4 regions of the Massilia sp. UYP34 genome follow, and region 1 is predicted to be linked to each of the others. Evidence: predicted binding sites of a transcription regulator. Region 1 holds the regulator's gene; each other region holds the start of a gene.
What was found. The regulator LexA, encoded in region 1, represses DNA repair genes until DNA is damaged. The targets are predictions, from matches to a motif close to ACTGTATNNNNATACAGT.
Positions count from the first base shown of each region.

Region 2: ACZ9AQ_RS21165 (VRR-NUC domain-containing protein) is a predicted target of LexA. The motif match lies at 3,578-3,595, and genes of this name have one in related genera.
Region 3: ACZ9AQ_RS04090 (ATP-dependent helicase) is a predicted target of LexA. The motif match lies at 2,242-2,259, and genes of this name have one in related genera.
Region 4: ACZ9AQ_RS17735 (putative DNA modification/repair radical SAM protein) is a predicted target of LexA. The motif match lies at 2,560-2,577, and genes of this name have one in related genera.

Region 1 is NZ_JBWBRF010000003.1:444,235-449,606, reverse strand. It holds gene purF (amidophosphoribosyltransferase) at 1-1,207, shown strand, start outside; gene ACZ9AQ_RS08685 (cystathionine gamma-synthase family protein) at 1,222-2,463, shown strand; gene ACZ9AQ_RS08680 (tetratricopeptide repeat protein) at 2,585-3,301, shown strand; gene lexA (transcriptional repressor LexA) at 3,449-4,078, opposite strand; gene rpsF (30S ribosomal protein S6) at 4,402-4,800, shown strand; gene priB (primosomal replication protein N) at 4,842-5,132, shown strand; gene rpsR (30S ribosomal protein S18) at 5,163-5,372, shown strand, end outside.
Region 2 is NZ_JBWBRF010000021.1:44,077-49,448, forward strand. It holds gene ACZ9AQ_RS21160 (ATP-dependent DNA helicase) at 1-1,899, opposite strand, end outside; gene ACZ9AQ_RS21165 (VRR-NUC domain-containing protein) at 1,906-3,564, opposite strand; gene ACZ9AQ_RS21170 (hypothetical protein) at 3,726-4,400, opposite strand; gene ACZ9AQ_RS21175 (M15 family metallopeptidase) at 4,460-5,299, shown strand.
Region 3 is NZ_JBWBRF010000002.1:148,501-153,872, reverse strand. It holds gene ACZ9AQ_RS04090 (ATP-dependent helicase) at 123-2,219, opposite strand; gene ACZ9AQ_RS04085 (hypothetical protein) at 2,594-2,812, opposite strand; gene ACZ9AQ_RS04080 (hypothetical protein) at 3,007-3,183, shown strand; gene ACZ9AQ_RS04075 (chromate transporter) at 3,430-4,068, shown strand; gene ACZ9AQ_RS04070 (chromate transporter) at 4,065-4,655, shown strand; gene fghA (S-formylglutathione hydrolase) at 4,731-5,372, shown strand, end outside.
Region 4 is NZ_JBWBRF010000013.1:3,529-8,900, reverse strand. It holds gene ACZ9AQ_RS17745 (putative bifunctional diguanylate cyclase/phosphodiesterase) at 1-847, shown strand, start outside; gene ACZ9AQ_RS17740 (tetratricopeptide repeat protein) at 854-2,485, shown strand; gene ACZ9AQ_RS17735 (putative DNA modification/repair radical SAM protein) at 2,590-3,819, shown strand; gene ACZ9AQ_RS17730 (UdgX family uracil-DNA binding protein) at 3,816-5,372, shown strand, end outside.

The DNA.
Region 1 (5,372 bases):
CCAGGTCCAGCTCAAGGACGAGCTGTACCGCAACGACCGCCGCCACATCAACACCGATTCCGACTCCGAGGTGCTGCTCAATGTGCTGGCCCACGAAATCCAGGAAGCGGCCGACGGCTTCTCGCTCGACGCCGACGCCGTGTTCAAGGCGGTCGCCGCCGTGCACCGCCGCGTGCGCGGCGCCTACGCCGTGGTGTCGCAGATCGCCGGCCACGGCATGCTCGCTTTCCGCGATCCGTTCGGCATCCGCCCGTTGTGCCTGGGCGTGAACGAGACCGAGCAGGGCGTCGAGTACCTGGTGGCCAGCGAATCGGTCGCGCTGGAAGGCCTGGGCTTTCGCTTCGTGCGCGACATCGCGCCGGGCGAAGCGATCTTCATCGATGAAAACAACCAGCTGCACGAGCGCCAGTGCGCCGAGAATCCGTCGCTCAACCCGTGCGCCTTCGAATTCGTCTACCTGGCCCGTCCGGATTCCGTGATCGACGGCGCCTCGGTGTACGCCACCCGCCTGCGCATGGGCGAGTACCTGGCCGACAAGGTCGGGCGCGAGATCCCGGTCGACGAGATCGACGTCGTGATGCCGATTCCCGATTCCTCGCGCCCGGCCGCGATCCAGCTGGCGTTGAAACTCGGCGTGGAATACCGCGAAGGCTTCATCAAGAACCGCTACATCGGCCGCACCTTCATCATGCCGGGGCAAGGGATGCGCAAGAAGTCGGTGCGCCAGAAACTGAACGCCATCAGCTCCGAGTTCAAGGACAAGAACGTGCTGCTGGTCGACGACTCGATCGTGCGCGGCACCACCAGCCGCGAAATCGTGCAGATGGCGCGCGAAGCGGGCGCGCGCAAGGTGTTCTTCGCCTCGGCCGCGCCGCCGGTGCTGTACCCGAACGTGTACGGCATCGACATGCCGACCCGCGACGAGCTGATCGCCCACGGCCGCACGGTCGAGGAAGTGTGCCGCGAGATCACGGCCGACCGCTTGGTGTACCAGGACGTCGATGCGCTCAAGCGCGCGATCTCGGATGTCAATCCCGAGCTGAAGAATTTCGAGGCATCGTGCTTCGATGGCGTCTATGTCACCGGTGACGTGACCCCCGAGTACCTGGACCGCCAGGAATCGGCGCGCCACAATCCGACGTCGAAGGATGCCGAGGACAAGGTGCGCACCCTGCTCAACCTGAACCCGCCGGTGGCGGCCGAATAAGGCCAGGAAAAACCATGTCGGACAAGCCAAGCTACGGTTTCACCACCACTATATTGCACAACGATCGCCGCAAGACGATCGAGCAGGGTTCGCTGCACAAGCCGGTGCACACCTCGGTCGCCTTCGGCTATGCCGACGCACGCCAGCTGGCATCGGTGTTCCAGGGCAAGGAGCCGGGCTTTCGCTACGGCCGCCAGGGCAACCCGACGGTGTCGGCGCTGGAAGACAAGATCAGCAAGATGGAAGACGGCGTCGCCACACTGTGCTTCGGCACCGGGATGGCGGCGATCGGCGCGCTGTTCCAGGCGCTGCTCAAGGCCGGCGACCACATCGTGTCGTCGAGTTTTCTGTTCGGTAATACCAACAGCCTGTGGCAGACGGTGGCGGGCCAGGGCGTCGACGTTGCCTTCGTCGACGCCACCGACGTGGCCCAGGTGGAAGCGGCGCTGACGCCGGATACCCGCATGGTGTTCGTCGAGACCATCGCCAATCCGCGCACGCAAGTGGCGGACCTGGCCCGCATCGGCGAACTGTGCCGCGCGCGCGGCATCCTGTACGTGGTCGACAACACGATGACCACGCCCTGGCTGTTCCGTCCCAAGGACGTGCATGCGGGCCTGGTGGTCAATTCGTTGACCAAGTCGATCGGCGGCCATGGCATCGCACTGGGCGGCGCGCTGACCGACACGGGCCTGTTCGACTGGGCCGCGTACCCGAACATCGCCCCGAACTTCAGGAAGCAGACGGCAAGTGCGCAGGGTATGGCCCAGCTGCGCGCCAAGGCGCTGCGCGACTTCGGCGCCGCGCTGGGGCCGGAAGCGGCGCACCACATCGCGGTCGGCGCCGAAACGCTGGCCCTGCGCATGGAGCGTACCTGTGCCAACGCGCTGGCCCTGGCGACGATGCTGGAAGCCGACGAGCGCGTCGCCGCCGTCTATTATCCGGGCCTGGCCTCGCATCCGCAGCACGCGATCGTCGCGTCGCTGTTCCGCTCGGGCGGCTCGTTGCTGAGCTTCGAGCTGAAACCAGACATCGACCCGTTCGATGTCCTGAACCGCCTCGAATTGGCGATCCCGGCCTCGAACCTGGGCGACAACCGCACCCTGGTGATTCCGGTCGCGCACACGATCTTCTTTGAAATGGGCCCCGAGCGGCGCGCCAGCATGGGCATCGCCGAAGGCTTGATCCGGGTGTCGGTGGGCATCGAAGACACCGCCGACCTGGTCGGCGACTTCCGCCAGGCGCTGGACGCGTAAAGCCGGGTAAAACTGTCTTGATGCGGCCGGCAACTTGCCGGCCTTGTCACATTCGCGATTGAGCCCAGCCGTAAAACACGGCTATCATGGACCTTTACCAGCCCAGCCTGACGGTATGCCCATGAAACGATTCCTGTCCTGCCTGTCCCTCGCGGTGTTGTGCGCAACCGGCGGCGGCGCCTACGCCGGCGAGCTCGAGGACGCCAACGCCCTGTTCGAGAAAAAAGACTATGCGGGCGCGCTCAAGCTGTACACCAGGCTGGCCAATGCCGGCAATTCACAGGCCCAGCAGCAGCTGGGCCAGATGTACTGGTATGGCGAAGCCGGCGCGGTCGACGAAGCCAGGGCGAAGGAGTGGTTCGAGAAGTCGGCCGCCAAGGGCAACAAGATCGCCGCCGACTCGCTCGTGATCATGCAGCAGCGCGCCCTTCGTCGCGCCGAGATCGATTACTGGATCAAGGGTTACGATGGCGCCGACCTGCAGTCGGGCGAGTACCGCTGCCCGGCGCCGCGCATTCCGGCGGTGTCGAAGATCAACGAAGAGATCGAGCGCGTGAACAAGGCCGTGACCGGCTGGCAGGATTGCTACAACAAGATGGTGACCAACCTGAACGCGCAGTCGCCGCTGACCCGCCGCATCCCGCCCGACGTCGCCAAACTGATGAACAAGCAGGAAACCGAGGCCGCGACCGCCTACCTGGAGGGGGTGCGCCAGAACATCGCCGAGGGAGCGAAAGTCAATTCGAAGATGGTACTGGCCGATTTCGCCGCATGGCGCCGCGCGACCGAAGCGTTCGTGGACCAGCACAATGCGGTGATCAACAAGGCCAAGCAGTAGAGACCGCCCATAAACGTCGTTCCCGCGAAGGCGGGAACCCAAGTCCTCAGCGCCGCCACGATGGATGGACGTGGCCGGCAGCGCATGCGAACCGAGGTTCCCACCTGCGCGGGAACGACGCGCTCACGGAGATGATGTGTATCGAGATCAGTTCCAGCTGCGCATCAACCCCACCGCCAGCCCCTCGAGCGCGAACTCTTCGTCGGGCCTGACTTGGATCACCTTGAAGTCGGGGTTCTCGGGCAACAGTTCGACCAGGTCGCCCGTCTTGCGGTAGCGTTTGACGGTGACTTCCTCGCCCAGGCGGGCGACGACGATCTGGCCGTTCTTGGCGCTGTCGATTTTCTTGACCGCCAGGAAGTCGCCATCCATGATGCCGGCGTCGCGCATCGACCAGCCTTTCACCTTGAGCAGAAAGTCGGGCCGCGCCGCGAACATCGCGGTGTCGACGTTATAGGTCGCTTCGACGTGTTCTTGCGCCAGGATCGGATTGCCGGCGGCGACGCGGCCGACCAGCGGCAGCGACATCAGCGACGGCGGCGGCATGGGAATCTGCTGGGCGCTGGCGCCGACGAGGCGGATGCCGCGCGAGGTGCCCGGCGAAATCTCGATCGCGCCCTTGCGCGCCAGCGCTTGCAGGTGTTCTTCGGCCGCATTGGCCGAGCGAAAGCCCAGTTCGGCCGCGATTTCGGCGCGGGTCGGAGGGAAGCCCGTGTTCTCGATCGCTTCCTTGATCAGGTTCAGGATCTGTTCTTGCCTTGCAGTGAGCTTGAGCATAACTGTGTAATGGTTGCCGTGTGTAAATGCCGTGGTTGGATGCGATGTTGCAGCAACGGGTTGTAGCAGTAGACTGTATTTTTGTACAGTATTCCGTCATACGCAAGGGATATACACGAAAAAGCGCAAAAAAAGCGCGCTCATCGTAAAAAGTACGGATTTTGCAAGCGTAAATGTCGAGTGAGCCTGGCGCCGGCTTAAAGCGCTTGACGGCCATGTTCCCAATTTGCCCATTTCACGCTATACTAGCTGGCTGTTCCCTTCCCACACTCGTCTTGACGCCGAGGTGGGCATTTATGTAAAACGTCCTCAAGGAGTAATGCATGCGTCATTATGAAATCGTTTTTATCGTCCATCCGGACCAGAGCGAGCAAGTCCCGGCGATGATCGAGCGTTACAAGACCACGGTGACCAGCCGCGGCGGTAACATCCATCGCGTGGAAGACTGGGGCCGCCGTCAGATGGCTTACCAGATCCAGAAGCTGCCAAAAGCCCACTACATCTGCCTGAACATCGAGTGCGACAACGAGACCCTGGTCGAGCTGGAAACCGCATTCAAGTTCAATGATGCCGTTCTGCGTCATCTGACCGTCAAGATGAAGAAAGCAGAAACCGCACCGTCGCCGATGATGAAATCGGTGCAGCGCGAAGACGCAGCCAAGAGCCACCGTGCAGAAGCCGCTGCTCCTGCAGCTGCTGCTCCAGCCGCTGCCGCTGCTTAAGATTTTTTCCAGGAATTCGTAACAAGCAGTAGTAGAACCGGGTGAATCAGCTCCAGCTCGTGGCGACCATCGCCGAGCGTGATGTCCTGCGCTACACCCCGGCCGGTGTGCCGATCGTTTCAGCCGTCCTGATGCACAGTTCGCATCAACGAGAGGCAGGGATCGATCGCCTGGTCGAGTTCGAAGTCCCCGCGTTTGCCGCGGGCGAGATTTCGGGCAGGTTTGGCAGCGCCGAGCTCGGCGCCAGCTACCGCTTCGATGGCTTCCTCGCACGGAAAAATCGCAACAGCAAAGCCCTGGTGTTTCACATCATTGATTTCAGTGCCGCCTAGTTCGGCAATTTAGATATACAGGAGCCTCAAATGGCATTCGGTAAAAAGTTCGACAAAAACAAAGCTAAAGAAAAACTCAAGCGCAAGCAGCAGAACCCGCTGTTCAAGCGCAAGAAGTTCTGCCGCTTCACCGCCGCTGGCGTTGAGCAGGTTGACTACAAAGACGTCGACACCCTGAAGGACTTCGTCCAGGAAAACGGCAAGATCATGCCAGCACGTCTGACCGGCACCAAGGCGCAC
Region 2 (5,372 bases), on a different contig from region 1:
GCGTTCTTGCTCGCTCATGCGGCGCTCCTGGCGCCAGGCCGGGATCGACGGATCCAGCCGCTCCAGCGCGTGCGCCACCTTGTCGAGATAGTCGAAGCTGCTGAAGAAGGCCAGGTAGTTGCCGGGACGTTCGCGGTACTGGCGTGCGATCAGTTCGGCGATGGGCTGGACCGAGGCGGCGCGCACCTGGTAGCGGGTCGAGATGCCGCGCGCGACGTGGACCTCGAGCTGGCTCGCCTTGAACGGCGAGTCGACCTCGACCCAGGCCGTGTCTTCCGGCATGCCGAGCGTATCGAGGCAGTAGTGCCAGGGCCCGAGCGTGGCCGAGAACAGGGTGCTCGAATGCGTGGCGGAAAAGCGCGGGCCGAGGAAGGGCGCCGGCACCACGTTGCGGATGCAGATCGTCGAGTCGCGCAGCGTGGGACGCTCGGCGTCCCGGCTCAGGTCGCACAGCGAGTGCGGCCCGAACGATTCGGCAAGGCGCACGAACCCCATGGCGTCGAAATGGAAACGCTGCAGGTCCGGGTCGAGCGGGCCGGGGAAGGCCGCCAGGTGTTCGTTGACGGCGCTCCCCGCTTCCTGCAGGGCGTCGACCAGCTTCGGCGGAATTTTTTCGAGCAGCTGGTAGGGCGCCGGCGCCGCCTTGTCGACCGCGGTCCAGGCGCGGCCCACGCGCTCGAGCGCTTTCCTGACGGTCGGCGGCGCGCCGGCGCGGGCCAGGCGCAGCTGCGCGCGATCGAGCTCGGTGCTGTACATCGAGCGCGCACGGCCGACCAGGTTGTGCGCTTCGTCGACCAGCAGGCTGGTTTTCCAGCCGTTGTTCAGCGCCAGCGCGTACAGCATGGCGCTGCCGTCGAAATAATAGTTGTAGTCGCCGACGATCAGGTCGGACCAGCGCGCCATCTCGCTGCCGAGGTAATAGGGACAGACCTCGTGCGCCAGTGCGACCTCGCGCAGCGCCTCGCGGTCCAGCACGCTCACCTCGGCCGCGGCCGCGCGCGCCGCCGGCAGGCGGTCGTAGAAGCCGCGCGCCAGCGGGCAGGATTGGCCATGGCACTCCTTGTCGGGATGCTCGCAGGCCTTGTCGCGCGCGGTGAGTTCGAGCACCCGCAGAGGGGCCTGGCGCTCACCGCCGCACAGGGTCGCGGCGCCGTCCAGCGCCAGGCGCCGGCCGGGCGTCTTCGCGGCCAGGAAGAATACCTTGTCCAGCTTCTCGCGCGGCATGGCCTTGAGCACCGGGAACAGGCTGCCCACGGTCTTGCCGATGCCGGTCGGGGCTTGCGCCAGCAGGCAGCGGCCGCCGGCATTGGCGCGGTAGATGCTCTCGGCCAGCTGGCGCTGGCCGGGACGGAAGTCGGCGTGCGGGAACGACAGGGCGCCCAGCGCGGCGTCGCGCGCCGCGCGGTGCGCCGCTTCGCTGGCGGCCCAACCCGAGAAGCGCTCGCACAGCGCCTCGAAGTGCGCGCGCAGCCAGGCGCTGTCGCGCGTTTCGCGCAGCACGGTCTCGACGCCGCTGCCGATGTCGTAGTAGACCAGCGCCAGGTTGACCGATTCCATGCCCTGTTCCTGGCACAGCAGGTGGCCATAGACGCGCAGCTGGGCCCAGTGCAGGTGGCGGTGGTTCTCGGGAATGGCGTCCACCCGGCCGCGGTGGGTCTTGACTTCTTCGATCAGGTTTTCATTGGCGTCGTAGCCGTCGGCGCGGCCGCGCACGAGCAGTTCGTTCCAGCGGCCGGACAGCGCGACCTCGCTGCGGTAGCCGTCGCCGCGGCGGCCGGCGACGACGGCGTGGCCGGCAATGCCTTCCTGGGCGCTGGGCGAGGGGGTGAAGCGCAGGTCGAGGTCACCCTGCTTGGCGGTGAACTCGCACAGGGCGCGCACGGCGATGGTGTAGCTCACGTGATCCTAGGCCGCCATCCCGGCCGATTCGAGCCACTGCAGGTAGCACACCGCCACCGGCATGTCGTGCGCCGCGCAGTAGTCGATCCAGCGCAGCTGGTTGTCCTGCAGGCGGTCGCCCGGGCCCTTCACTTCGATCATCAGGTAGCGGCCCTCCTGGGGCCAGAACTGGATCAGGTCTGGGAAGCCCGTGCGGTTTTCCTTGACGTCGGCCAGGATCCGTTCGCACCACTTGCGCAGGTGGGCCGGTGGAATGCAGGCCAGGGCCAGCTCGATGAGGTCGGGCGTGACGCCGTCCCAGTGCACGAAGGGTGACTGCAGCCCGGCCTTTTCCTGATACGCGAGCCGGATCGTGTCGCGGTAGCTGCCGTCTTCGAGCTGCGCCAGGCAGGCGGCGAATTGCGCCTGCCGGCGCTGGTGGAAGTCGGCGCTGTGCAGGTCGGCCGGACCGCGGTGGAATGGGTGGAAGAAGGCGCCGGGGATGGCGGCGAACACGGCGCGCCAGCACAGCAGGCCGAACAGGGTGTTGGCCAGCGCGTTCTCGACGTAGAACACGGGCGCGTCGGCGCTATGCAGGTGGCCGCGCACGGCGCCCTCGACCCAGCGCTCGCCGTTCGGCGGCGCCAGGCACAGCTCGATGCGCTCGACATGGGTCCTGGCGCGCGGCGCCAATCGCGCGTGGCCGAGGCGGCGCGCCAGGCGCGGCGCGATGCGGGCCAGGTGCTGGCGCTCGGCGTCGTTCTCGGGCCTGGCCTGGGCTTCGAGCAGCAGGGCATGGGCCTGCTCGAAGCGTTCGTGTTTTTCGAGCACGCGGATCGCGCGCCCCCGCGCGCCGGGAAAGCGGCAGCGCGCATAGGCGGCGTAGGCGCTGTCCCAGTCCTTCAGCTTTTCGTAGTGCTGGCCGATCTGGAACGTGAGTTTTTCGCGCCGGCTCTCGAGCCAGTCATTGTCGAAGGCGTGCACGGGCAGGTCGCGCACCACGGCGTCCACGTCTTCGCCGGCGGCGAAGCGCTCGCGGCAGGCATGCAGTTGCAGGTAGTGGTCGACGTCGGCGCGCTGGCGAAAACCGCGCGAGGCGGGCGAGATGTCCACGCGCTCGTAGCGGAACAGGCCAAGGTCGGACAGCACGAAGTCGGTCCAGCCCTGGTGCAGGTTGCCGAAAAAGACCAGGCGCAGGCGGTCGCACAGCGGCTTGACCAGGATGCGCCAGGCGACGTCGGAACAAGCCGGATGCCAGCCGGAGAAACAGCGCGCTTCGGGGAAGACGAGGCGCAGGGCGTCCAGCTGCGCATCCTTGCGGGCCGTCTTGCGCGGCAACTGCGCGCCGAAGGCGTCAAGGATCTCGGGCTTGGACAGCAGGTCGAACAGTTCGTCGAGCGTGAGTTCGGGATCGCGCTCGATCCAGCCGGTGCCGAGCAGGTGTCCGGCGGCCTCGACCGGGCAGCCGATCTCGGCATAGCTCAGTTTGCTGGCACGGAACAGATTTCCCTTGCGCATGACCATGCGCACGAACAGGGCGCGCGCATTGTGCGGCAGGGTAGGGAACAGCGCCAGGAACGCCTGCTCGCCGTCGTCGAGCAGGTCGCCATAGCGTTCACCGATCCAATCGAGAACCCGCTGGAAGTTATCCAGATAATAAAACTCGTTTTCCAACACCCTGATCATGACCGAACGCTCACCTGTACTTATATACAGTATAGCGCTTTCTGGCGCAGACTGCCCGGCAGTGTGGCCGCAGCTGGCGGGTGCGGCCGGTTTGCATGCGGCTGATTTGCTTGCGCCTTGTTCACCACGCCGGCAGGGCGCCAGGGAGGCCCTGAACTTCCCTAGCGTCCCGGTGGGGGCGCGGCGTCATCTTCCGCAGGCGCGGCGTGGCCGTTGGCATGGTAGATCACGGCCGAAATCAGGGCGACGTCGCTGTCGTCATGGGATTCGCCGGGGCGCGCCGGATTGACCGTGCGGGCCGGGCGCGTGGATTGGCGCAAGGTCGGGGCGCGGGGACGGGGAGCGGCGGCGCGCGCTTCCGGACGGCGCGGCGGGGCCGTCCTGGCGGGCGCCGGCGCGGCCTTGACCGTGGCCGGAGGCACGGCGGCCGGCTCGAGCAGGCGCAGCGGGGGGATGGGGGCCGGCGCGGGCGCCGCCGCCAGCACCGGGTCCGGCGCCGCGTCGACGATCACGGCCGCCGCGGCCGCCTCGGCCGGCACCGGGGCCGCGACCGACATCGGGCGAGGCGCCGCATCGGGCCGCGTCGCCTCGTGCGGCGCCGGGCCCGTCCCGGCCGCCAGCCAGGCCAGCGTCGCCGTCAGGCCGAGCGCGACCGCCGCCGCGGCGCCATACCAGCCCAGCCGCGCGCGATGGCTGGAACCCGGGCGCCGCGCCGGCTCGCGCTCGAGCTTGGCAAGTATGCTGTCTTCACGGCCGCCGCGGCGCGACGCCGACATCAGGTTCGGACGCATCTGGGCATGTATGCGGTTGTCTTGATTTTCGTCTGATGAACGCACGACATTACTCCTAAGATTGGATTCTCCTGTTCTGATTAGAAACAATCCTGGGGAGTCCGATGCTGATCTTGATCGCCCTTCTGTACGTTTGTCTGGCTTCAGGCCTGGCTTGGCTTGTTCTTTTTCCAGGTGGACGCGCATGGATGTCGCGCGGCATGCATGTCGTGCGCGGCCTGGCCGGTCGCGCCGGGGCCTGGGGCCATGCCGGCACGCGCGCCGCCGGCGCCATGCGCGACAGCGTCGCCCTGTCGCTGCGCGAGCGGGTGGTGCAGGGATTGCGCCGCCACCAGGTAGTGCTGGCCATCGGCGCGCCGGCAATCCTGATCCCTTCGCTGCTGGCGCTGGCCCTGAGCAATCCGGCCATGCTGCCCATGTACGAGAGCAGCGCCGCCTTGCCCGACGAACAGGTGGCGGCGTTGCTGGCCGGCGAGCAGCTGGTGCCGCCGGTGGCGCTGCCGCCCAGCGTGTTCACCACGGCCGAGGTCGAACTGGTGCGGCCGATGCTGGTCGGCGCCAGCCGTAACTGGGGCTTGCTGCATCCCGACTTCAGCCAGCGCCTGCTGCTGGCGTTCAAGATCATGAAGGAACAGCACGGCTACGAGATCGCGCTGCTCGAAGGCTACCGCAGTCCCGCGCGCCAGGATGAGCTGGCCGCAAGCGGCGGCCACGTCACCAATGCGCGCGCCTTCCAGAGCTGGCACCAGTACGGCCTGGCGGCCGATTGCGCCTTCCTGCGCGACGGCAAGCTGGTGATCTCGGAGAAAGACCCATGGGCCATGCGCGGCTACCAGCTGTATGGCGAGGTGGCCGAGTCGCTGGGGCTGACCTGGGGCGGGCGCTGGAAGATGATGGATCTCGGCCACATCGAGCTGCGCATGCGCGGCGTGATGGGGCGCTGAGCGTCGCCTGGGCTGTTGCGTGATTTTTCGAATTTTGGGCCCATTGCGCAGAGTCAAGCAGCCCCGTCTTGGC
Region 3 (5,372 bases), on a different contig from region 1:
AAATATCCTTGTAAAATCAGTAACTTGCACGTGCACCACTTCTGCGCGTCCATGTTATAGGTGGCAAAGTCCTACAAATGTGGGGCACGGGGGATAAGTCGTCAACGTGCCCCCATCTGTCGTCATTTCCACGCGTTCCGGGCGCGGTCGCGCACCATCATGCGGATGCTGTCGGGCATCGGCGTGCGCAGCGCGCGCTTGTCGGCGCTGAGCCAGGCACATTCCTCGAAATGCTTGAGCATGGCCGGGGTAATGAAGCGCGTGCGCGCCGCATACACGTGGCGGTCGCCCATGCTCGACTGCTGCTTGATGAAGAAGCGGTTCGGCACCACCAGGTGCAGGTGCTCGCGCGCCCGCGTCATCGCCACATAGAGCAGGCGCCGCTCTTCCTCGATGTCTTCCGGGCTGCCGGTCGCCATGTCCGACGGAATGCAGCCGTCGACGACATTAAGCACATGCACCGACTTCCATTCCTGCCCCTTGCTCGAATGGATGGTGGACAGGATCACGTAGTCTTCGTCCAGCAGCGGCGCGCCGGCGCGGTCGCTGGTGGCTTCGGGCGGATCGAGCGTGATCTCGGCCAGGAAGCTCTCGCGGTTGCCATAGCCGCCGGACAGCGCCACCAACTGGTCGAGATCGGCCGCGCGCACCTGGGCGTCGTCATGCAGGCGCTCCAGATGCGGCTGGTACCACGCGCGCGCCAGCTCGAGGTCCATCGGCCAGCGCAGGCCCGGCGTGCGCAGGCGCCGGTACAGCGCGCAGAACGTCTGCCAGTCGGCCTTGCAGCGCGCCGGCACCGCGAACGCTTCCAGCGCCGCGACCGCATCGTCGCCGCTGCCCGCGGCCTCGACCAGGCGGCTGGCGGTTGCCTGGCCGATGCCGGGAACGAGTTGCAGGGCACGAAAGCCCGCCAGCCGCCCGCTCGGGTTCTGGGCGAAGCGCAACACGGCCAGCACGTCCTTGATGTGGGCCGCTTCCAGGAATTTCAGGCCGCCGAACTTGACGAAGGGGATGTTGCGGCGCATGAGCTCGAGTTCGAGCGCGGCGCTGTGGCTGGCTGCGCGAAACAGCACCGCCTGGCTCTTGAGCGCGACGCCGGTTTCGCGCTGTTCGAGGATGCGATTGCAGACCCAGCGCGCCTGCTCGGCTTCGTCGGGAATCAAGACCAGCTGCGGCTTGATGTTCGACGCCTTGTCGGTCCATAACGTCTTGGCGTGGCGCTCGAGCGCGGCGCCGATCACCGCGTTCGACGCGTCCAGGATCGGCTGCGTGGAGCGGTAGTTGCGGGCCAACGTGATCAATTGCGCCGGCTGCGAGAACTGGGCGGGAAAGTCGAGGATGTTGCGCACGGTGGCGCCGCGAAAGCCATAGATCGATTGCGCATCGTCGCCCACCACCAGCACGCCGCGGCCGTCGGGCTTCATGCCGGTCACGATGGCCGCCTGCAGGCGGTTGGTGTCCTGGTATTCGTCGACCAGCACGTGGTCGAACAGCGCGCCCAGTTCCGGCCCCAGCACCGGGTCGGCCGCCATCTCGGCCCAGAACAGGAGCAGGTCGTCGTAGTCGAGCACGTTCTGCTCCTGCTTGGCGTCGACGTAGGCGCCGAACAGCGTCTTGAGCTGGGCTTCCCACTCGCTGCACCACGGGAAAAATGCCTGCAGCACCGCGTCGAGCGGCTCGCGGCCATTGACCACGCGCGAATAGATCGACAGGCAGGTGCCTTTCAGCGGAAAGCGTTTTTCGGTCCGGCTCAGGCCAATCTCGTGACGCACCATGCCCATCAGGTCTTCGGCGTCGCCGCGGTCGTGGATCGTGAACCCCGCGTCCAGTCCGATGCGGCCGGCGAACTCGCGCAGCAGGCGCGCGCCGATGCTGTGGAACGTGCCGGCCCAGGGCAGCGTGACCGGCGCCTGGCCGCCCCTGAGCCCGAAGATCCGGTGCAGCACGCCGCCGGCGCGCTGGGTCATCTCGGTGGCGGCGCGGCGCGAAAACGTCAGCAGCAGGATGCGCTGCGGATCGGCGCCCGCCTGGATCAGGCGCGCCACCCGGTGCGCCAGCGTATTGGTCTTGCCGGAACCGGCGCCGGCCACCACCAGCAGCGGACGCGGCGCCTCACGCCCCACGTCGTGCTCGACCGCCGCCCGCTGTTCGGGGTTCAGGCTGGCGAACGGGTCATCGGTGGCGGACGGGGCGGCGATCGGATCGGCGACGGCGGACATGGGCGGAATCTGGAAATGCCATACTGTACATTTATCCAGTCCGGCCCGGCAAGGGGAAAATGCGGATGCCGTGCGGCCGCGTCAGGAAGTGCAAACATGACATCAGCCATAACCTCAACAATCGCTGCCAAGTCCCGGAATATCAAGGCATTTCATGGATATCCACAAAGTCTGTGAATAAGTGTGTGGAAAAGCGGGGGCTTGACACGCTATACGCGGCCTCCCGTGCGGCTTTCAACAATTTGCCTATTGGGAAGGCAATCCTGTATTCGCCAAGAATCAAGGGCTTACACGCTGTATCCCCGATCTGCACAGTATGCACCAAAAATAATTCTCGCGACCACGTTGTGGCCGAACCGGCGCGCCAGTCACGCTCAGGGGGGCGCCCGGCGGCGCTCCGGCTCGAGCAGCACGCGCTCGATCACCTGCCGGCACACGCCGTGCGCCTTGAGGTATTCGAGCGCCGGCATGGTGCCGCTCTCGCCCAGGGTGGCGATGCCGCGTGCCACGATGTCACGCTGGAGGATGTTGCGCCTGAGCGCGGACGATCCGGAGAGGCGTTGGTCGTTATCCTGGGCTCGGCATGGACTCATGGCGCGGATCTCCGGTAGGTTATGTCGCTGACGCATCACGAGTATTGACGATGGCGGAACGAAGTCAATGTCAAACCTGTATCAATACGCAAAAACCATATTTACGGCAGATAGCGGCGCCCGCCGCCTGCGCTGCGCCGCCCGGCCGCGATCCTGCCTACAATCGGCTCAACGAATCAGACGCGAGGATTACCATGAGCATCCAATCCACCCCCGACCTGAATCCCGGCGACGTCGCCGCGCCCGGCACCCCTGGCGCCGGCGAGGACATCTGCGACGCCTGCGCCGGCCGCGGCACGCTGGCCGACGGCAAGCCATGCCCGCAATGCGGCGGCAGCGGCCGCGTGATGGAAGGAATCGGCGGCGGCTGAGCCCCTGTCCCGGCAGGTCGGCGGCGTTGTGGACAGGTGCGTAGGCGACATGCGCGTGGGCGACATGCGCGTAGGCGACGTGCGCGTAGGCGACCTGCGCAGCCGCTGCATGACGGGCGTGAGCAACGCAGCGCGCGCCCGCCGGGCGCGGCACGCACGATGCTCGCCCGCCTGTGCGGCCCCATGCCGCTACCCGGCCCGGGTAGCGCATGGACACGGCGCGCGCGCTGCGGCGATAATCGCGGGATGAGCGCCTCTCCCCTGCCAACGCCGCCTTCCGCACCGCAGTGCGCACCGTACGGTGCGCCACTTCCGCCTCCGGCCGAACCCGATCGTCCCCGTCCGACGTCGCTGACCGACCTGTTCCTGTCATTCACGCTGATTGCCCTGCAGGGCTTCGGCGGGGTACTGGCCGTGATCCAGCAGCAAGTTGTCGAGCGCAAGCGCTGGATGAGCAACGAAGAATTCATCGAGGAATGGTCGGTGGCCCAGGTCATGCCGGGCCCCAACGTCTGCAACCTGGCCATGATGATCGGCACCCGCCACTTCGGCCTGGCCGGCGCCATGAGCGCCCTGGCCGGCATCCTCACCGTGCCGCTGATCCTGGTGCTGTGCCTGGCCCTGGTCTACGCGCAGTTCGCCACCCAGCCCCAGGTGCAGGGCGCCCTGCGCGGCATGGCCGCCGTCGCTGCCGGCCTGATCGCCGCCACCGGCCTGCGCATGTCCAGCGCGCTGGCCCGGAACGTCATCCCGCTCGCGGCCTGCATCGCGATCGCCGCCACCGGGTTCGTGCTGCTGGCCTGGATCCGCTTGCCGCTGGCGGCCGTGGTCGGCCTCCTCGGCGGCCTCGGCTGCGTGCTGGCCTGGCGCGGGCTCAAGCCATGAACGCGCCGGTCCTGGCGTTCGGCTGGCATGACTGGCTGAACCTGTTCGTCCATTTCCTGATGCTGTCCATGATGTCGCTCGGCGGCGCGATCTCGACCACCTCCGAGATGCAGCGCTACCTGGTCGAGCGCCAGGGCTGGCTCAGCCAGACCCAGTTCGCCGATTCGGTGGCCCTGGCCCAATCGTCGCCCGGGCCCAACGTCCTGTTCGTGGCCCTGCTGGGCTGGAACGTGGGCCTCAACTCCCGCAGCATGACGGCCGCGCTCTCCGGCGTCGCGATCTCGATGATCGGCATCATGCTGCCCTCCACCGTATTCACTTACCAGGTGGCGCGCTGGGCCCAGCGCAACCACGCTCTGCGCGCCGTGCGCGCCTTCAAGCAGGGCATGGCGCCGCTGGTGATCGCGATGCTGCTGTCGACCGCCTGGCTGCTGGCCAGCGGCGGCGGCAAGGGAGGCGAACACATGGACAACTGGCCCCTGTGGCTGTTGACGGCGGCCACCGCCATCGTCGTCTGGCGCACCCGCCTGCACCTGCTGTGGATGCTGGCGCTCGGCGCGCTGCTGGGGGCGCTGGGCGTGGTCTAGTTGGCAAGCGGCGCCGGGACGCGGCATACTGACGCTTTCCTTGTAAACCGCGTATCCACTGCGATCGACACCAACATGCCCCAACTCCTCAATGAGCACGCCTGCTTCGGCGGCGTGCAGCGCTTCTACCAGCACGACTCGGCCGCCATCGGGCTGCCGATGAAATTCTCGGTCTACCTGCCGCCGGCGGCGGGCGAGAAGACGCTGCCGGTCCTGTTCTACCTGGCCGGCCTGACCTGCACCGAAGAAACCTTCACGATCAAGGCCGGCGCCCAGCGCGTGGCCAGCGAACTGGGCATCATCCTGGTCGCGCCCGACACCAGCCCGCGCGGCGCCAACGTGCCGGGAGAAAGCGACAGCTGGGACTTCGGCGTCGGCGCCGGCTTCTACCTCGACGCCATCCAGGAACCGTGGGCGCGCCACTACCGCATGCACAGCTACCTGCTGGAGTTGCATGCGCTGGTGCTGGCCACCTTCCAGGCCGACCCGGCGCGGGTGGGCATCTTCGGGCACTCGATGGGCGGCCATGGCGCGCTGACCATGGCGCTCAAGCATCCCGACCTGTTCCGCTCGGTCTCGGCCTTCGCGCCGATCGCCGCGCCCAGCCGCTGCCCGTGGGGCAAGAAGGCCTTCAGTGGCTACCTCGGTCCCGACGAAAGCGTCTGGCAGCAACATGACGCCAGCGCCCTGATGGCGTCGCATGCGAGCGCGCCATTC
Region 4 (5,372 bases), on a different contig from region 1:
CAAGAACGGCCACAGCTTCTACCACGACTCGATGCTCGAAGTGTCGCATCAGAAGATCGCGCTGGAGCAGGCGCTGCGCCGCGCGCTCGAGCACGACGAGCTGGAGATGTTCTACCAGCCGCAGATCGACGCCATGACCGGCCGCATCACCGGCGCCGAAGCCCTGATGCGCTGGAACCATCCGACCCGCGGCCGCCTGTCGGCCGGCGAGTTCCTGCCGTTCGCCGAAGAGAACGGCCTGATGCTGCCGATCTCGGACTGGATGATCGGCGCGCTGTGCCGCGACATGCTGAAGTGGAATGCGATCGGCGGCAGCGAGATCCGCCTGTCGCTGAATCTGTCGCCGCAATACCTCGACCGCGGCGACTTTTTCGAGAAGATGCGCGGCGCGCTGGTGCGCTACGGTATTTCTCCGCAGCAGATCGAGGTCGAGATCACCGAGAACATCTGCATCCGCAATCCGCAGTACGCGATCGAGCAGCTCAACAAGCTGTGCCAACTCGGGGTGTCGATCGCGATCGACGACTTCGGCACCGGCTACTCGTCCTTGTCGTACCTGCACCGCTTCCCGATTCACACCGTCAAGATCGACCAGTCCTTCGTCAAGGAGATCCACCAGGAAGACGGCCACTATCCGGTGATCCTGGCGATCATCTCGATCGCGCGCGGCCTGGGCCTGAACCTGATCGCCGAAGGCGTCGAGACCGAGGAGCAGGCGCGCTACCTGCGCGCCAACGGCTGCCTGACGATGCAGGGCTACCTGTTCTACCGTCCGATCCCGCTGCAGGACTTCATGGCCGCGCTGCGCACCCAGTCGGGCGGCAGCCTGCGCGCGGTGCAGGCCTGACCGCCCATGCCCGACGCCCCGCTGCGAGCGAGCGCCGCGCCGGCTGATAGCGCCGCGCATTTCGCTGCGCGTTCCGCCGCGCATTCCGCCGCGCATTCCGCCGAATTCCTGCGCGTAAAAGCGCAGGCCGAGCGCGGCGTGGCCCAGGCCCAGCACAGCCTGGGCTTCATGTACGCGAGCGGCCAGGGCGTGCCGAAGAGCGACGAGCTGGCGGTGGCCTGGTACCGGATGGCGGCGGCGGCGGGCCTGGCGCAGGCCCAGTACAACCTCGGCGTGATGTTCCAGAAGGGCCAGGGCGTCGAGCAGGACTTCGGCCAGGCGGCCCACTGGTACGGGCGCGCGGCCGACCAGGGTTATGCCCCGGCCCAGTACAACCTGGGCTGGCTGTACGCGAAGGGCCATGGCGTGACCAGCGACGTGGGCCGCGCGCTGCACTGGTTCAGCCAGGCGGCCGACCAGGGCGAGCCCGGTGCGCAGCACAATCTGGGCATGATGTTCGAGACCGGCAAGGGCGTGGCCCAGGACCAGGAAGCGGCGCTGCGCTGGTACCGGCGCGCCGCCGAGCAGGGTTATGCGCGCTCGCAGTACAACCTGGGTCTGCGCTACGAGGCCGGCCAGGGCGTGGCGCGCGACGCACGCGAAGCGCTGGCCTGGATGCGCAAGGCGGCGGAGCAGGGCCACGCGCCGGCCCAGTTCAACCTCGGCCTGCGCTACGACAAGGGTCAGGACGTCGAGCAGGACAGCCGTCAGGCGATCCTGTGGTACGGCCGCGCCGGCGAACAGGGGCACGCCAGCTCGCAGTTCAATCTCGCGCTCATCTACGACTCGGGCGACAGCGGCGGCCACGGCGTGGCGCGCGACGAGGCGCTGGCCCTGGCCTGGTACCGGCGCGCGGCGGAGCAGGGGCATGCCGGCGCCCAGAACAGCCTCGGCATGCGCCATGAACATGGGCAGGGCGTGGCGGTTGACGCGGCGCAGGCGGCCGCCTGGTACCGGCGCGCGGCCGAGCAGGGACTGCCGGCGGCCCAGTATCACCTGGGACAGTTGCTCGATGCCGGCAACGGGGTCGGGCAGGATCCGGCCGAGGCGACCGGGTGGTATCGCAAGGCGGCCGAGCAAGGCCACTTGCGGGCCCAGTTCGACCTGGGCCTGCGTTTCGAGGCCGGCAACGGCGTCGAACAGGACAGCGCGCAAGCCCTGGCCTGGTACCGGCGCGCGGCCGGCCAGGATTACGCGCCGGCCCAGTACATGGTCGGCGCGCTGCTCGACCGGCTGGAAAACGGCGACCCGTTCGAAGCGACCGACTGGTTCCACAAGGCGGCCGACCAGAAGCACGCGCTGGCGCAGTTCGAGCTGGGGTTGCGCTACGACTGCGGCAAGGGCGTGGAGCGCGACTACGAGGCGGCCCATTTCTGGTACCTGTGCGCCGCGCGCCAGGGCCATGCGCGGGCCCAGTTCAACCTCGGCGTGATGTACGCGGCGGGGCAGGGCGCCCAGCGCGACCTGGTCGAGGCCTACGCCTGGCTGCACCGGGCCGGCGCCGCCGGCGTGGCGCCGGCCAGCGCCTACCTGACGAAGGTCGCGCGCAGGATGGAAGCGCATCAGTTGTCCCAGGCGGAGCGCTTGATTTCGGCCTGACGTCCCGCATTTGAACCGTCGGCAGGCGCACATCCCTGCGCCAGCGCACCGTACACGTATGCACGCCGCGTTATACTGTATGCCCATACAGTCAGGTGCGCGCGATGGAACTCAACGACAAGCTCGAAATCCTGGCCGACGCGGCCAAGTACGACGCATCCTGCGCCAGCAGCGGCGCACCCAAGCGCGGCTCCGAGGGCAAGGACGGCCTGGGCGCCACCACCGGCATGGGCATCTGCCACAGCTATACGCCGGACGGCCGCTGCGTTTCGCTGCTCAAGATCCTGCTCACCAACTTCTGCATCTACGACTGCCAGTACTGCATCAACCGGCGCACTTCGAACGTGCCGCGGGCGCGCTTCGCGGTCGATGAAGTGGTCAAGCTGACCCAGGATTTTTACCTGCGCAACTACATCGACGGCCTGTTCCTCAGCTCGGGCATCATCCAGTCGGCCGACTACACGATGGAGCAGCTGGTCGCGGTGGCGCGCCAGTTGCGCGAGGTGCACCAGTTCCGTGGCTACATCCACCTCAAGACCATCCCCGACGCCGATCCATTGCTGATCCAGGAAGCCGGCCGCTGGGCCGACCGCCTGTCGGTGAACATCGAGCTGCCGACCCACGACAGCGTGACCCGCCTCGCGCCCGAAAAAAGCGTCCACACGATCAAGCTGGCGATGGGCTCGATCCGGCGCAAGCTGGACGAAAAAGCCGAAGAGCCGAAGGCGCCGGCCTTCGCGCCGGCCGGCCAGAGCACGCAGATGATCGTCGGCGCCGACGCCAGCGACGACCACACCATCCTGAACACGGCCGAGACGCTGTACGGCAGCTACAAGCTCAAGCGCGTGTACTACTCGGCCTTCAGCCCGATCCCGCAAAGCCCCGGCAGCGTGCCGCTGGCGCCGCCGCCGCTGCTGCGCGAGCACCGCCTGTACCAGGCCGACTTCCTGTTGCGCGGCTACGGCTTCACGGCCGGCGAACTGATGCCGACGTCGGGCAACCTGGCGCTGGACGTCGATCCCAAGCTGGCCTGGGCCCTGGCCAACCGCGAGCACTTCCCGATGGACCTGAACCGGGTCGACGCCTCCCTGATCCCGCGCATTCCCGGCATTGGCCTGCGCAATGCCAAGCGCCTGGTGGACCTGCGCCGCCTGCGCCGCATCCGCTGGGAAGACCTGTCGCGCCTGCGCTGCAGCCTCAAGAAGCTCGCGCCCTTCGTCGTCACCGCCGACTACAAGCCGGCGCAGGGCGCGACCAGTTCCGACCTGCTGCGCAAGCACATGGCCGATGCGCCGCAGCAGATGAACCTGTGGCCCGAATTGCAGGCCGCATGAATTCCCAGTCCAACGCCGCGGCCCTCGCCGCCACGGCGGTGGCGAGCGTGCATGCGGGCCGGCCGCTGCTGGTGGACGGCTTCACCACATGGCGCGCGGTGGCGCGCGAACTGCTGCACGCCGGCGTGCCGCCCGAGGCGGTGACCTGGGGCGCGCCGGGCGCCGACCTGTTCTCGGGTGCGCCGGCTTCCAACGCGGCTGCGCATAATGGGGGCGACCTCCTGTCGTCCCCGACTGAACCGCAAGCGGCCGGGCAGGAGCCTTCCAATGCAACGGCGCCAAGGCCGCCGAGGCCACACATTCCGCGCTCCCTGATGGAGATGCTGCAGACCGCCGCCTGCTACCGCGACCATGACCGCTGGGCCTTCCTGTACCGGGTGATCTGGCGCTGGCAGCAGGGCGAGCACGACGTGCAGTCGCCGGCCGACCCGGACGGGCAGCGGCTGCATGCGATGGTCAAGGCGGTGCGCCGCGAGGTACACGATATGCATGCCTACATCCGTTTCCGCGAACGGCCGTTCGAGGCCGGCGCGCCCCATTTCGTGGCCTGGTTCGAACCCGCCCACGACGTCCTGCCGCAGGTGGCCGAGCATTTCGTGGCGCGCATGGGCAAGGTGAGCTGGATGATCGCCACGCCCGACGCCAGCGTGCTGTGGGACGGCGCCACCCTGCACCATACCGGCCCGCTGCTGTCGAGCGCGGCCGACCTGACTGATGCCGGCGAGGCGCTGTGGCTGACCTATTACCGCAGCATCTTCAACCCGGCGCGCCTGAATACCCAGGTCATGAACAGCCACATCCCGTCGCGCTTCTGGAAGAACCTGCCGGAAGGCGCGCTGGTGCCGTCCCTGGTGAGCCAGGCCGGCCTCGGCGCGCGCCGCATCGGCCAGGTCGAGGCGGTAGGCCGGCGCAGCGGCCGCACGATCCCGATCGACGCCGAGCAGGCGCAGCCCGAGCGGCAGCAGCCGTCGAAGCTGGACGAGTGCCGGCGCTGCGCGCTGTGGGAACACGCGACCCAGGCGGTCGGCGGCGAAGGGCCGCGACACGCGCAGATCATGCTCGTCGGCGAGCAGCCGGGCGACCAGGAAGACCTGGCCGGCCAGCCCTTCGTCGGCCCGGCCGGCAAGCTGCTCGACCGCGTGTTCGAAGAGGCCGGCGTGGAGCGCAAGAGTGTCTACATCACCAACGCCGTCAAGCATTTCAAGTGGGAGCCGCGCGGCAAGCGGCGCCTGCACAAGACGCCGGCGCAGAAGGAGATCGAGGCCTGCCACTACTGGCTCGAGAAAGAGGTCGCCTCGCGCAAACCCAAGGTCATCGTCGCCATGGGCGCGACCGCGCTCAAGTCGGTGCTGCAGACCGGCAGCGTGACCCTGAAGGACAAGCTGGGGCGGCCCGTGCGCCATGGCGACAGCTGGGTGGTGACGATCTACCATCCGTCGTACGTGCTGCGCGTGCCGGACGAAGCGTCCAAGCAGGAGGCGTTCTCGGTGATGGTCAAGGGCTTGCGGCTGGCGCAGGAATTATTGGCCCGGCCAGATGCGCCGGAACCGCCG